Regions from separate parts of the Proteiniborus sp. genome, predicted to be linked through region 1. Evidence: riboswitches for the same ligand, from Rfam matches in the RefSeq annotation. Region 1 holds a riboswitch; the other holds the start of a gene.
What was found. A riboswitch is a leader RNA that binds a small molecule or an ion and turns the genes downstream of it on or off. The one in region 1 is predicted to bind FMN.
Positions count from the first base shown of each region.

Region 1 (7,777 bases):
CATTTCTTAGAGACTTTGGGAAGTACATTATGGATACTTATACAGAAGCAAAAGATGTATGAGGATTATCAAAAGAGCATTATTAGAACTGAAAAATTAAGGGCCTTAGGAGAGTTGGCTGGAGGAATCGCTCATGATTTCAATAATTTATTGACTACAATATTAGGATTTTCACAAATCGCTTTAACTCATGAACTAAATGATGATATAAGACAGTATATGGATATTATCTATAAATCAGCTCTAGATGGGAAAAAAATAGTGGAGAGAGTGCAGAATTTCAGTCGTAAACAATTTAATGATAAAAGAGATGTTTATCCAATAAACTCAATAGTCGAAAGTGGTATAGAGATGGCAAGGCCAAGATGGAAAAATTTCTATGAATCCTATGGTAACAAGTTAAAAATTATAAAAGGACTTCACTCTACCAGCAAGATTTATTGTATAGAGCATGAAATAAGAGAAGTGATTATTAACTTACTGTCAAATGCTATGGACGCCATGGAAGAAGGCGGGATTCTAACTATTAGAACAGAGGATATTGATGATAAGATTGTAGTTGAAATAAGCGACACTGGCATAGGAATACCTGATGAAACCATAAGAGAGATATTTGAACCTTTTTACAGCACAAAAGGTACTAAGGGAACGGGATTAGGACTTAGTATTGCAAAAGAAATTATAGAAGAGCACAAAGGAAGTATCCAGCTTAAAAGCGTTGTTGGGAAAGGTACAATTTTTAAATTATATTTTGATAGATATATTGAAAAATCTGAAAGTATTGAAAGCCCTAAGAATGATGCCAATATTGATTTAAATATAGCGAAAAACCTAAATGTTCTTGTAGTAGATGATATACAGCAAGTTGGAGAAACTGTAGTACAGATGCTTGAAACAATTGAAATACATTCTGAGCTAGAAACTTCCAGTGAAAATGTAATACATAGACTATCGCAAAAAGAATATGATATAATTATATGTGATTTGGCTATGCCTGAACTAAATGGTGCTGAATTGAGCAAAATAGTCAAGGAAGCGAACCCTAAAATCAAATTCATCATAGCTACTGGCTGGCCTGGAAGGTTTAAAGATAAAAGCTATAAAAGCATAGACTTTGTATTAGACAAGCCATTTACAATTGAGGATTTGACTAATGCTGTCAATAGCGTTCTGTAATTACATAGGGCAATTATCTAATATAATAGAAAGTATGACTACAATATTTAAGGGGGAATAATAATGCTTTTAATTAAAAATGCTAGGATTTATACAATGGCTGAATCTGGTATAATTGAAAATGGTAGCATCTTAATAGAAAATGGGAAAATAAAGGAGATAGCTAAGGACATAGTTGCACCACTTGATGCAAAAATCATTGATGCAGAAGGCAGATTAGTGACACCAGGATTTATTGATGCTCATTGCCATCTAGGAATGTGGGAAGATGGTATAGGATTTGAAGGCAGTGATGGAAATGAAATGGTTGACCCTGTCACACCTCATCTAAGAGCAATAGATGCTATAAATCCAATGGATGTTACATTTAAAGAAGCGCGTGAAGGTGGAATTACTTGCGTATCTACAGGTCCTGGTAGTGCAAATGTAGTAGGCGGACAGTTTGTTGCTATAAAAACATATGGTGATAGAATAGATGATATGATAGTTAAAGAGCCTTTAGCTATGAAAGTTGCATTTGGAGAAAATCCAAAAAGAGTGTATGAAAGCCAAAAAAAATCACCATCTACCAGAATGGCTACTGCTGCAATATTAAGAGACACGTTGATGAAAGCAAAAAGATATGTAGAAAAGCTTGAAAAATCAAAGGACGATCCTTCAAAAGCTCCTGAATATGATATGAAAATGGAAGCAATGGCTAAGGTTATAAGAAAAGAAATTCCTCTTAAGGCTCATGCTCATAGAGCTGATGATATCTTTACAGCTATAAGAATAGCAAAAGAATTTGAAGTGGATTTAACACTTGACCACTGTACAGAAGGACATTTAATAGCAGAGCATCTTGCAAAAGAAGGAAAACCTGCTATAGTAGGACCTACTCTTTCTGATAGGTCTAAATTTGAACTTAGAAATCTAACATTTGACACTCCTGCTACTTTACATAATGCTGGAGTTAAAATCGCCATAATGACAGATTCTCCTGTTATTCCACTACAATACCTTCCAATATGTGCAGGCTTAGCAGTAAGAGCAGGATTAGATGAGATGGAAGCATTTAAAGCTATAACTATTAATCCAGCTGAAATATTAGGCATACAAGATAGAGTAGGAAGTATTGAAGTAGGTAAAGATGCAGATATAGTGATTTTCGATGGCAATCCTTTAACAGATATAGGATGCAAGACTTATGCTACTATTATTGACGGAAAAAGAGTTAAGTAGATCAATTGAGAATTGTCATCCTGAACGCTAGTGAAGGATCTGGTTTAGCGATGGTTTAACGATAGTTTAACTATTGTTCAACAACTGTTTAACAACTGTTCAAAATTGAATTGACAAAATAATTATCCTATGAGATAATAAAGTTGTCAAAATCAACAAATAAATATAAAATCTTCAGGGCAGGGTGTAATTCCCGACCGGCGGTATAGTCCGCGAGCTGCTATGGCAGTTGACTTGGTGAGATTCCAAGACCGACAGTAAAGTCTGGATGAGAGAAGGTTTTGCTAATATCCACATACTTAATGAAACTTCGAATTAATTCGAAGATTAAGATTCTAAATCGGATATAAATTAGCTATTAAGCCCTGATGTAATAACTTCAGGGCTTTTTTATGACCTAACCCGATTTTTCGAATGCTTTTTTCGAAAAATCGATGGTAGGTCAAACGCAACGAGCACCAAATTTATGTGAGCGACAGCGAACAAATAAATTTGTGTTGCGAGACTGTGGAAAATACCAATTGCTCTGAAGGCAAATTAAAATTTGGAGGGATGGTATATGTTAATTGCAAAAGAAAGAATGAACACAAGGACATTAGTTAAGACATCAGTATTATCTGTATTGGCATTTTTAATAATGTACTTAGAGATGCCTCTATGGTTTACACCACCTTTTTTGAAGGTTGACTTAAGTGATATTCCAGCATTAATTGGTGCATTTTCACTGGGACCTATAGCTGGTGTAGTCATTGAATTACTTAAAAACATATTAAACTTAGCTATAGAAGGAACAACTACTGGAGCAGTAGGAGAGCTGGCAAACTTTTTTGTAGGTAGTATATTTGTATTTGTAGCTGGAGTTATATATCAAAAGAAAAAAACATTTCAAATGGCTATATTGGGTATGCTTGCAGCAACTGTAGCTATGACTGTTGCAGCTTCTGTATTAAATTATTATTTCCTAATACCTTTTTATGCTAAGTTGTTTGGTGCTCCTGTTGAAGCTTTTGTTGATATGGGTGCAAAGGTTAATAAATTTGTCACAGACTACAGAAGTTTTATATTATTTGGGATTGTACCTTTTAACTTACTGAAAGGAATTATGGTTTCAGTTATTACAATACCACTATATAAAAGAGTTTCTCCAATATTACACAAATAATAAATACCCTTATACACTTAAAAAGTATATAACTGTAATCACTCTGTGTGAAGCGCACCCCAAAAGTTAGACAATAATTTTTAATTTTTGGAGGTGCATTTTTATATGGCTAATATTATTATTGAATTATCTCCTTTGTATGCACTTGTATATCACACCTAAACTGGATATAATATTTTTAGGCTATTAAGGAAGGATGAAAGTATTGCTTAGAATAAATGTAGATAATTTAAAAGAAACAGAAAGAATTGGTTTTATACTTGGAAAATTATTAACTGGTGGCGAAGTAGTATGCATGACTGGAGACCTTGGTGCAGGAAAAACTACTATGACTCAGTCTATTGCAAAGGGTTTAGATGTAGAAGACTATGTAACAAGCCCTACATTTACAATAATAAATGAGTATAGCGGAAGATGCCCTTTATATCATTTTGATGTCTACAGAATTAATGATGTTGATGAAATGTATGATTTGGGATATGAAGAATATTTCTATTCAAGAGGTGTGTCTGTTATAGAATGGGCCAATATAATTGAAGAAATACTACCAGAAGAAAGATTAAACATAGAAATTAGTAAAAAAGATAATAATGAAGGTAGAGAGATAATAATAAGTGGAAATGGAGAAAAACATATAAATATTATAGAGAAAATAAAAGAGGAGCTGAAGAAAGATGAAAATCTTAGCCATAGATACCTCTAGTATGTCTGCAACATGTGCTGTTGTGGATGATGAAAAATTATTAGTAGAATATACTCTTAATCATAAACTAACTCATTCACAAAAGATAATGCCAATAATAAAAGAAGCCCTTGACAGTTGTAGCTTGAAGCCTGAAGACATAGATGTATATGCTGTAGCAAAGGGACCAGGTTCATTTACTGGCCTAAGAATAGGAGTGGCCACTGTAAATGGACTTGCTCAGGCAACAGATAAAAGAGTAGTAGGGGTGTCTACTCTTGATGCACTTGCATTTAATTTACCTTATTGTGAGGGAATAGTAGTACCAATAATGGATGCTAGAAGAGATAGAGTATTTACTGGAATATATAAATGGGTAAATGGAAACCTACATATAATTAAAGAACAAACAATCCTAGAGGTCAAAGAACTTATGGAAGTATTATCTGATAGACCAGAAAAAATAGTATTTGTAGGAGACGGAACTTATGCCTATAAAGATATTCTTTCGGAGTCATTAGGAGAAAAGGCTATATTCGCTCCAAAAAGTGCTAATATGGCGAGAGCCTCTTCTGTAGCAGAGCTTGCAATGGTAAAAGCTAAAGAAGGTAAAACTGAAAGTTTTTTTGAACTTGTACCAGATTATCTAAGAGAATCCCAGGCACAAAGAGAATATAATGAAAAGCATTGCTTAATAGGTGACAAAAATGAGTGATGTGATAATTAGGGAAATGACTGAAGAAGATGTAGATGGAGTATTAGCTATAGAAAGAGAAGTATTTACAACACCATGGTCAAGAGAAGCATTTGTTTTAGAAATAACCGAGAATCAACTAGCTAGGTACGTTGTAGCAGAAAAGGATGAAAAAATAGTTGGATACGGTGGACTTTGGCTCATATTAGATGAGGGACATATAACTAATATAGCTGTAAGCTCCCCATACAGAGGACAAGGCATAGGTAATCTAATCGTTGAAAAGCTTGTAGACATATGTGAAAAAAGAGATATAAAAAATATGACCTTAGAAGTCAGAAAATCAAACTTAATAGCTCAATCATTATATAAGAAATATGATTTTATTGATTGTGGAGTTAGAAAAGGCTATTATTCAGATACAAAAGAAGATGCTGTTATTATGTGGAGGGTAAAATAAAGTCACTTTGTAAATACTATATAGGGGACAAAAATTCCAAAGGAGATGATCTTATTGTCTAGAAGGAAGCTAGTTGTTCCAGAAGCTAGAAATGCCTTTGAACAATTCAAGACAGAGATTGCCAATGAATATGGAGTAGATGACCCTAGAAATTTAGCCGCAAAACATACAGGCGTTATAGTTAGAGAGCTAATAGCAAAAGCTGAAAAACAGCTAATAAACAAAAAGTAATTATGAAAATCAGAGGAAGCAAGTTTCCTCTGATTTTTTTATGACCTAACCCGATTTCCCGAATGTTTATTTTTAGTGTTGCTTTTTATTAAAGAATGATGTAGAATAATATAAAGACTATATAGAGACATGTCTTAATATTTCTTATAGAGGTGGAGAATTTGGACATAAATGAAAAGTTTAAAATTGATGGTGCGAGAATAGTTGAGGTCGATATACCTTACGCTATTCCATTTCAAATAAGTGGTGGAGTTAGTTATAGTAGAAAATCATTAATAATCGAATTGTGGTCAGATGGAATAGTTGGATATGGAGAATCAGCACCTTTTGAAGCGCCTTTTTATTCATCAGAAACAATTTCTTCTGCAAAAGCTATGCTAGAGGAATGGATATTTCCGAGAGTTATTGGCAAAGAAATTCAGTCTATTGAAGACATAAATCTAATTATAAATGATAGCATAAGAGGCAATAATTTTGCTAAAGCAGGAGTAGAAACTGCTTATTGGGATTTAGTTGCAAGAAAAAACAATATTTCTTTAAAAACACTTATTTACAATAAGCTAAAGGAATTAGGTACTACAGAAGAATATTTGAAGAATAATTCTTATATTTATTCTGGAGCATCAGTAGGGATACCTGAAGATAATAGCTATGACACATTAGCAAAATGGATTGAAGAATACGTAGAAGAAGGTTATAAAAGGATTAAAGTAAAAGTAAAACCAGGCTGGGACTTAAAGGCTTTAGAAACTGCAAGAAAAGTTATCGGAGATGACTTTATATTATGGCCTGATGCAAATGCTTCCTTTAATTTAAAGGAACATGAGAGTATTCTAAAAGAAATGGACAAGTACAATTGTACTTTCATAGAACAGCCTCTTCATCATGATGATATTCTTGATCACTGCAAATTAAGTAAAATGATTAAGACCCCGATTTGCTTAGATGAGTCTTTAAAATCAGAAAGGGTTGCAGAACAAGCAATAGAAATAGGCGGTTCAAATATCTGGAATATTAAAGTTCAACGAGTAGGAGGGATTTATGAGGCTTTAAAGATTTATAGTCTAGCTTCTAAGCACAACATTGAAGTGTGGGGAGGTACTATGCCTGAAAGTGGAATAGGTGGAGCATGTATATTAGCTCTTGCTACATTTTCTGGATTCAAATATCCTGCATGTATAGAGCCTAGCAGCAGATGGTATGGCAAAGGAAAAGATATTAAAGAAATGGTAATGGGCAAAGATGGAAAAATACATTTAGATGAAGAAGTTGGTATAGGAGAAATAAATAAAGACAATTATGAGAAATATGGTAAAATAGTTTATGAGAACATAATTAAAGATGGGACTAATCTTTGCTAGATAGAAGCAGTAAAAAATGTTCTCATAACAGACGAAAGGTGTGGATTCCTTTCTGATTGGAGGCTTATATATGAGAGTAGGGATTGTTGGACCAGAGGATTTGGTAAACGAAAGTATTGACATAGGAAAAAAATATAATTCCATTCAGACAGTTGGGATTCCCTATGAAGATGAAAAAGACACTTTAAACAAAGTAAAAAAATGGGAAAATAAAGTAGATGCATTTTTGTTTACAGGATTTTTACCATATTATCATGTGAGACAAACTCAATTAACAGACAAACAGCTGTTTTATTACCCTATATTAGGTTCAGCTTTATATAAGGTATTATTCAAAATGAAATTTCACAACAATATAAACATTAGTAAAATCAGCATAGATACTTTAAGGGAGTCAGAAATTGGAGAAGTGTATAAGGAATTAGAGGTATTCTATGATTCTTTGTATGTAAATGATATGCATTTGTCTAATTACTCTAGGGAGCAATATGTAGAATTTCATCGTAGCCTTTATGAAGAAGGTAAGACAGAAGCTGCTATAACCTCTATTAACTCTGTATATAAAAAGTTGAAAGAGTATAAGGTACCTGTTTTCAAAGCGACTCCTACAAAGTTTACAATGAAAGAAACCTTTAAGTTAATAGCATCAGCTAGTGAAACTAGACTTGCTAAAAGCAATCAAATAATTATTATAATAGTAGATATAAAAGAATATAGCTTAAATGGAAATAGAATATCTGCTCTTGAGATGAAAGAGAAAAGATTGTCTCTATATCAAGAGTTATTAAAT
Region 1 is NZ_JAWRHZ010000017.1:91,795-99,571, forward strand. Features, by position in the region: gene ABV008_RS02935 (ATP-binding protein) at 1-1,176, shown strand, start outside; gene ABV008_RS02940 (amidohydrolase) at 1,240-2,397, shown strand; FMN riboswitch at 2,564-2,681, shown strand; gene ABV008_RS02945 (ECF transporter S component) at 2,957-3,559, shown strand; gene tsaE (tRNA (adenosine(37)-N6)-threonylcarbamoyltransferase complex ATPase subunit type 1 TsaE) at 3,765-4,262, shown strand; gene tsaB (tRNA (adenosine(37)-N6)-threonylcarbamoyltransferase complex dimerization subunit type 1 TsaB) at 4,234-4,956, shown strand; gene rimI (ribosomal protein S18-alanine N-acetyltransferase) at 4,949-5,395, shown strand; gene ABV008_RS02965 (alpha/beta-type small acid-soluble spore protein) at 5,450-5,626, shown strand; gene menC (o-succinylbenzoate synthase) at 5,788-6,987, shown strand; gene ABV008_RS02975 (hypothetical protein) at 7,058-7,777, shown strand, end outside.

Region 2 (7,777 bases), on a different contig from region 1:
TTTGTCCATTCACCTAATTTCATTCATTACTATAGCTGTATATCAGTCCATGCAAAGTAAAAAGCTTATAGAGCAGTTTTCACAGCAGATGGAATTCTTGTTAGTTACTCAAATCGAAAAATCAGGGGAATTATTGTTTGAAATTACTGAAAAGAGTCTATTAAGTCTTTCAAGAGAAAAAAGTGTAACAGATATTTTAGTAGATGAGAAATATGAGGAGCAGCTCATTAAAGATTTTAGAAGCTATGTGGAAATCAATGGCTCTATTAAGGCTTTGCTTATGAGAACTTATAATGATGAATTCTATCGCTATCCAGTCAATTCAGTTAAAGCAAAAGCTTATAAGCCTACTGAAGAAATATGGTATAGGGAAGCAATGGAAAATAGGGGGAGGGTCATATATACATCTCCATTTTATGACGAAGTTACAGGAGAAACAGTAATTGCTATTGCAAAGACAGTAAATAAAGACGGCAATGTCATAGGTGTAGTTGGTGCAATGCTGTCTATTGATTTGTTTCAGCATATTTTACAGGATATACAAGTTGGTGAATCTGGATATGCCCTTGCAGTTGATAAAAATGGTATTATAATCGCACATAGGAATAGTGAAATGGTAGGACAAAGTGTTATTGACAGCACATTTTATAAAGCTATGCATCAGAATAAGCATGGATTTTTTTACTATGATAACGAAGGCAGTCAACAATTTATGAAATTTGCAACTAATGAACGGACTGGCTGGAAGTTCGCAGTTACTATGGGATATTATGAAATACAGCGGCAAATTTGGACAAGTATAGGAAAGAATATAATCATTTTGATAATTGCACTTGTAATTGGTGGAGTACTGAGTATTTGGGTTGTAAGAAGTATTATAAGCCCTATTTCTCAGCTAGCAAAGAGCATGAAGGATGTAGAAAAAGGCAATTTATCTGTTAGCTTAGATGTTAGCCTGCAAGATGAAACAGGACAATTGATTAGAGGCTTTAATCAAATGATAATTAAAATCAAGACCTTAGTTGAGGAAATATCAAAGGCTTGCAGAATGATTCTTAATAGTTCTACTGAGTTTGGTCATATCTGTGAAAAAAATTTATCTAAAGCGCAGCAAATAAATATGTCTATCCAAAGCATTTCTGAGGGTGCTGAGAATCAAGCACAGCAAGCAGAAAGCATCTTCAATATGATGGAAGAGTTCAGCACGTGTATTAAAAGCGTTATAGACAATATATGTAGAATCAATGACGAGACTTCTAATAGTGCCCAAATAAGTGAAGAGGGAATAAGAATTGTTGAAGAATTACATGAAGCATCTAAAATGAATGCTGAGCATGTTGAAGAAGTAATGGAAGAAATACATGGACTTCATGAAAAATCGCATGCAGTTATGACAATTATTGATTATATTGAAAAAATAGCTAAGCAGACCAACTTAATATCACTAAATGCATCAATTGAAGCTGCAAGATCAGGAGAGCATGGCAGAGGCTTTACTGTTGTAGCAAATGAAGTACATAATTTAGCAGAAGAGACTCAAAAATTAGCAAAAAATATACATAATGTTCTAAATGAAATGCTTATTCAAGTAGATAAAACTACGAAATTGATTAAGGTAACTAAAGAAACTTCTTATAGTGAATATGATTCTATGCTTAAAACTAAGAATATATTTACACGAATAGATACTGCCACAAGTAAGATTTATCATGAGATGGAAACCTTAAACCAATCTGTTATTCTGATGAGAGAACAGAATGAAGGTATTTTATCTGCAGTAAAGGATATAGCAGTTGTCACCGAAGAATCTGCAATTTCTAGTAAGCAGATATATCAAAGCGTAGATGAGCAAACTAATAATACTGAGAGATTATTTCAAGAAAGCAGTCAGCTCATTGAGACAGCAAAATTACTGCAAGAAAAAATACATAAATCACCTCCTTTAGCTTGGACAATAGGCAAAAACTAATTTATGTTAATAGAATAATAGCAGTAACCTAAACCATAGTAGCAATGACAATAAGGTATATGAAGAATATAATATTTTAACTCTAGCAATTTTGCTAGAGCTACTATCAACAATCTCTCTGCATAGAATAAAATGATAGGTTACAAGCAGACAGAGAACTTGTTCACAAATGAAATTCTCCAATACCTTCTCCTATATTACGAATAATTTAAGTATATTAAGGCTGTGGCTCTTAAGAGCTTTTCATTATTGAAATTAATTTTAAAAAATTATATTTGTCCTATGACCATTTGAACTAAAAAAGAAACTATAACTACTAATGCAGAGATAATAAATCCATGCACCATTGGTGCAAAGCCTGACTTTGCAAGTTTGCTAAAATTAGTTCTTAAACCTATGGCTCCAAGTGACATAACCATTAAGAATTTACTTATTTTAGAAATAGATTGGCTTAACATTTCTGGAATTAATCCTGTACTCTTAATAGCCACCATACCGAGGAACATTAGAATAAACCAAGGAAATATTTTTTTTATATCTACTTTTTTCCTTAAGTGAATAACGGCTTCTCCTTTTTCTTTTAAAGAATTTTCCTCGTTTTTTCTTATAAGTCTTTCGTTAATATAAGAGAATATAAGTACAACAGGTACAATAGATAGAGTACGTGTAAGCTTAACAATAACAGAAAATTTTCCTGCTATATCAGAAAAGGCATATCCAGCTGCAACAACTGAAGAAGTATCATTTACTGCTGTTCCAGTCCAGAGACCGTAGCCTAAGTCTGTCATATTAAAATAACGGCCCATTATAGGGAAAAGCACTACCATAATAACATCAAATATAAATGTAGCAGAAATTGCATAGGCTATATCACTTTCCTCTGCATCAATAACTGGAGCAATAGCAGCAACTGCAGAGCCACCACATATACCTGTTCCTGCAGAAATAAGACTTGATAGTTTCCAGTTCATTCCGAAAAGCTTTCCAACTAAATACCCACCACCAAAAGCTGTTATAAGAGTAAACACCATAACAATCAAAGAAAACTTTCCTACTTCTACGACTTGTCCAAAACTAAGACTTATACCCATAAGGATAATAGCAAGACGCAATATTTTTTTTGAAGTAAATCCGAAACCTTTTTCAAATATCTGGTACTTAGAAACAAAAGGATTTAATGACATACCAATTAATAGTGCAAAAACTCCTGCGCCTATAAGATTATAGGGAATAAGTTTACTTATAAAAACTGAAACATATGCCAGTAAGGCAGAAAATAATATTCCCAATGCGTATTTATTGAAAAAAACCACAAGACCAACTCCTTATTTTAAAGTCAATATTGATTTTAACATCCATTAACTATAAAATCTAATTATAAATACTTATGAATTCATAAATTATGATTATAGAGGTGTGAACGAAGTGCTAGATATTAGAATGGAATCTTTTTTAGCTGTGTGCAGAAATAAAAGTTACACAAAGGCGTCTGAGGAGCTTTGCTTAACTCAGCCTGCCATAACCCAGCATATTCAATCATTGGAAAGACATTATGGAAGCAGATTTTTTGAATACTCTAACAGGCAATTGAGATTTACAAAAGCAGGGGAACTTTTCTATAAATATGTATTAAATGCAAAGGCTAATGAACAGATAATACTGCAGAAGCTTTCAGAAATAAATAATGCAAAAAAGACACTAAAATTTGCTGCAACTTTGACTATTGGAGAATTTACTTTACCACCCATATTAAGCGATTTTATGAATACTTTTGAAGAGTACAACATTACTATGTATGTAGATAACACAAGGACAGTGCTTCGAATGTTACAAGATGGTGAAATTTATTTTGCATTAGTTGAGGGGCTATTTAAAAAATCTGACTATGATACTAAACTATATAAAATTGCTCCCTTTATATTAACAGCACCTGTTGGTCATCCATTGACCAGTAAAGAAGTTGTTTTATTAGATGACCTTAAAGATGAAACTATTATCATTCGTGAATCTGGCTCTGGTTCTCGTGAAGTGCTGGAAAGGGGACTTTATGATAAAAATCATTCTCTAGGAGATTTCAAGAACATTATTGAAATAGGAAATGTTAATGTAATAAAAGAAATGGTTAAAAGTGGAATTGGTTTGAGCTTTATGTATGAAGATGCAGTTCGTGAAGAAATCAGAAGAAAAGAATTAACAGAGATTAAAATAGCTGATTTTATTATTGAAAGAGAATTTAACTTTATTTATTTGAAGAATGATATAATGCAGTCAGATTATGATATGTTTTTTTCTTTTTTCAAAGACAGAGTAAAGCATAGAAGATAATAGAAGGCAATAGATAGAAAAAGTATATTTACGTTGACATAAATATTTAATAATGATATATTAGTCCCATAATAATTGAATAAATCTTCAGGGCAGGGTGCGATTCCCTACCGGCGGTAAAGCCCGCGAGCCGTAAGGCAGATTCGGTGAGACTCCGAGGCCGACAGTAAAGTCTGGATGAAAGAAGATTAGAAAAGCAGTCTATGGTTATCAGTCATATTTTGAAATTGATACAAGACTGTACATATAGTTGCTTTATAAGCCCTGAATAGTATTCAGGGCTTTTTTATATCCCATAGGTGCGTTCTAATTTTACTTAAAATAAGCTTTCTATAAAATGGGTTTTAAAATAGCAAGAGTTTTTGTTTATTGGTAACAATATACTCAGAGGTGTTGATAATATGGATACAAAGTATATGGAAAGAGCTTTGGAACTAGCTAAAAAAGGTACTGGATATACAAACCCTAATCCTCTTGTTGGAGCTGTTATAGTGAAAGGCGGAAAAATTATAGGAGAGGGATATCATGAAGTTTATGGAAGCTGTCATGCAGAGATAAATGCATTCAAAAATGCTACTGAGGATGTAAAAGGTGCAACTATGTATGTTACTCTTGAGCCATGTTCACACTATGGTAAGACTCCACCTTGTGCTAATGCTATTGTGGAAAAAGGCCTGAAAAAGGTTGTTATAGCTCTTGGAGATCCAAATCCTGAAGTAGCAGGAAAAGGTATAAAAATTTTAAGAGATAGTGGAATAGAGGTTGTTACTGGAGTTTTGGAAGAAAAAAGCAGAAAGCTTAATGAAATATTTTTTAAGTATATAACTACAAAGCTTCCATTTTGCATACTAAAGACAGCCATGACTTTAGACGGGAAAATAGCCACAAGTACGGGAGATTCAAAATGGATAACAAATGAAGAATCAAGAAAGTATGTTCACTGGTTAAGGCATCGAGTTTCAGCAATAATGGTTGGAATAGGTACTGTGCTTCAGGATAATCCATACCTGAACACTCGATTAGATGATGGCAAGGGCAATGATCCCATAAGAATCATTGTGGATAGTAATGCTAAAATACCACTTGAGTCAAATGTATTAAATATAAAATCGAATGCAAAAACAATTATTGCTACAACTGAACTAGCACCAAAGGAAAAAATTAAAGAGATTGAAAGAAAAGGCGCTGAGGTGATTATAGCCCCCTTAAGTAATAATCAGGTGGATTTAAATTTCCTTATGAAAGCCTTAGGAGAAAGAAAAATAGACAGCGTTTTACTAGAAGGCGGAAGTGAATTGAACTGCTCAGCTATAGAATCAGGTATTGTTGATAAAGTAAATGCTTTTATAGCCCCTAAACTTATCGGAGGAAGAAAAGCTAAGACTCCAATTGGAGGAGAGGGAAGGAATTTAATGAAGGATGCTTTAAGGCTAAGTGATATTGAGATTCATAAATTTGGCGATGACATAATGATTGAAGGTTATTTACGGGGAGAGTGATAAGCAATATGTTTACTGGAATAGTAGAAGAAATAGGTAAGGTTCAGTCCATAGTCAAATCAACGAAGTCTGCAAAAATTATTATTAAGGCAAATAGAGTTCTAGAAGAAACCAAGCTAGGAGACAGCATAAGCACAAATGGTGTCTGCCTCACAGTTACGGAAATTACACATAATAGCTTTACAGTAGATGTTATGGCAGAAACTATGAGAAGAAGTAACCTGCATATCTTATCTCCAGAAGATGAAATTAATCTTGAAAGAGCTCTAAGAGTTGGCAATAGATTAGGAGGTCATCTAGTTAGCGGGCACATAGATGGTATGGGAACCATATCAAATTATGAAAATGAAGATAATGCAGTATGGGTAACAATATCTACTTCCCCAGAGATATTAAGATATATAGTTCAAAAGGGTTCAATCACAATAGATGGAATAAGTCTAACCGTCGCCTATGTAGATGAAAGTGTATTTAAGGTTTCCATAATCCCACATACTAAGGAAGTTACAACACTGCTCAGAAAAAAGGTAGGAGCCATTGTTAATTTAGAGTGTGATATGGTAGGCAAATATATTGAAAAGCTACTTTTATCTAAAGAACAAGCATCTGTTAAACAAGGAATAGATATGAATTTTCTAAGTGAGCATGGGTTTGCATAAAAGCAAAAGGAGGATGAAAAATGTATAAATTTAATACCATAGAAGAAGCTTTGGAAGATATTAAAAACGGAAAAATAATAGTAGTTGTAGATGATGAAGATAGAGAAAACGAAGGTGATTTGTTAATGGCAGCTGAAAAAGTTAGTCCTGAATCAATCAACTTCATGGCTAAGTATGGAAGAGGACTAATCTGTATGCCAATTATAGAAGAAAGGCTTAGAGAGCTTAATATTGGTCAAATGGTAGAAAAAAATACAGATTCTTATGAAACAGCCTTTACCGTATCTATTGACGCTGCAGAAACTACAACAGGAATATCTGCACACGAAAGAGCTTTAACCATTAAGAAATTTCTTGATTCTAAAGCAACAGAAAAAGACTTTAAAAAACCAGGACATATTTTCCCATTACAGGCTAAGAAAGGCGGGGTTTTAAAGAGGGCAGGGCATACAGAGGCTGCAGTTGATTTAGCATCCTTATCAGGCTTGTATCCAGCAGGAGTTATATGCGAGATTATGAATGAAGATGGGACAATGGCAAGAGTACCTCAGCTAATGGAATATTGTAAGGAACATGATTTAAAAATAATTAAAATTGCTGATTTAATAGCCTTTCGACGAAAAAGGGAAGTATATATAAAAAGAGCAGCAGAAGCAAATATGCCAACAAGGTATGGTGAATTTAAAATCATTGGCTATGAAAATACATTAAATGGTGAACATCATGTTGCTTTAGTCAAAGGTGATGTTGCAGATGGTGAGTCAGTTTTAGTCAGAGTCCACTCAGAATGTCTTACTGGTGATGCTTTTGGATCTTTAAGATGTGATTGTGGCGAACAGTTTGCGTCAGCTATGAGGAAAATCGAAAAAGAAGGAAGAGGAATTTTACTTTATATGCGTCAAGAAGGGAGAGGAATTGGCCTTATTAACAAAATAAGAGCTTATTCACTTCAGGATAAAGGAATGGATACAGTAGAGGCAAACCTTGCTCTTGGCTTTCCAGAGGATATGAGAGATTATGGAATTGGAGCTCAGATATTAGCTGATTTAGGAGCAAAGAAAATAAAGCTTATGACTAATAATCCTAGAAAAATTAAGGGACTATCAGGTTATGGCATAGAAATTGTAGATAGAGTACCTATACAGATGAAGTGCAATGAAAGAAATGAGTATTATTTAAAAACAAAGAAAACAAAGCTTGGACATATGTTAAATTTTAGGGAGGAAAAATAATATGAGAACATTCGAAGGAAATTTTATTGCACAAGGATTAAAGTTTGGCATTGTTGTTGGGAGATTTAATGAGTTTATAGGCGGAAAGCTTTT
Region 2 is NZ_JAWRHZ010000061.1:174,155-181,931, reverse strand. Features, by position in the region: gene ABV008_RS13840 (methyl-accepting chemotaxis protein) at 1-1,969, shown strand, start outside; gene ABV008_RS13835 (YeiH family protein) at 2,239-3,282, opposite strand; gene ABV008_RS13830 (LysR family transcriptional regulator) at 3,395-4,294, shown strand; FMN riboswitch at 4,374-4,487, shown strand; gene ribD (bifunctional diaminohydroxyphosphoribosylaminopyrimidine deaminase/5-amino-6-(5-phosphoribosylamino)uracil reductase RibD) at 4,696-5,793, shown strand; gene ABV008_RS13820 (riboflavin synthase) at 5,802-6,452, shown strand; gene ABV008_RS13815 (bifunctional 3,4-dihydroxy-2-butanone-4-phosphate synthase/GTP cyclohydrolase II) at 6,473-7,684, shown strand; gene ribH (6,7-dimethyl-8-ribityllumazine synthase) at 7,686-7,777, shown strand, end outside.
Region 2: it holds a riboswitch for FMN, as region 1 does, so the genes downstream of both, ribD (bifunctional diaminohydroxyphosphoribosylaminopyrimidine deaminase/5-amino-6-(5-phosphoribosylamino)uracil reductase RibD) here and ABV008_RS02945 (ECF transporter S component) in region 1, are expected to answer to the same signal.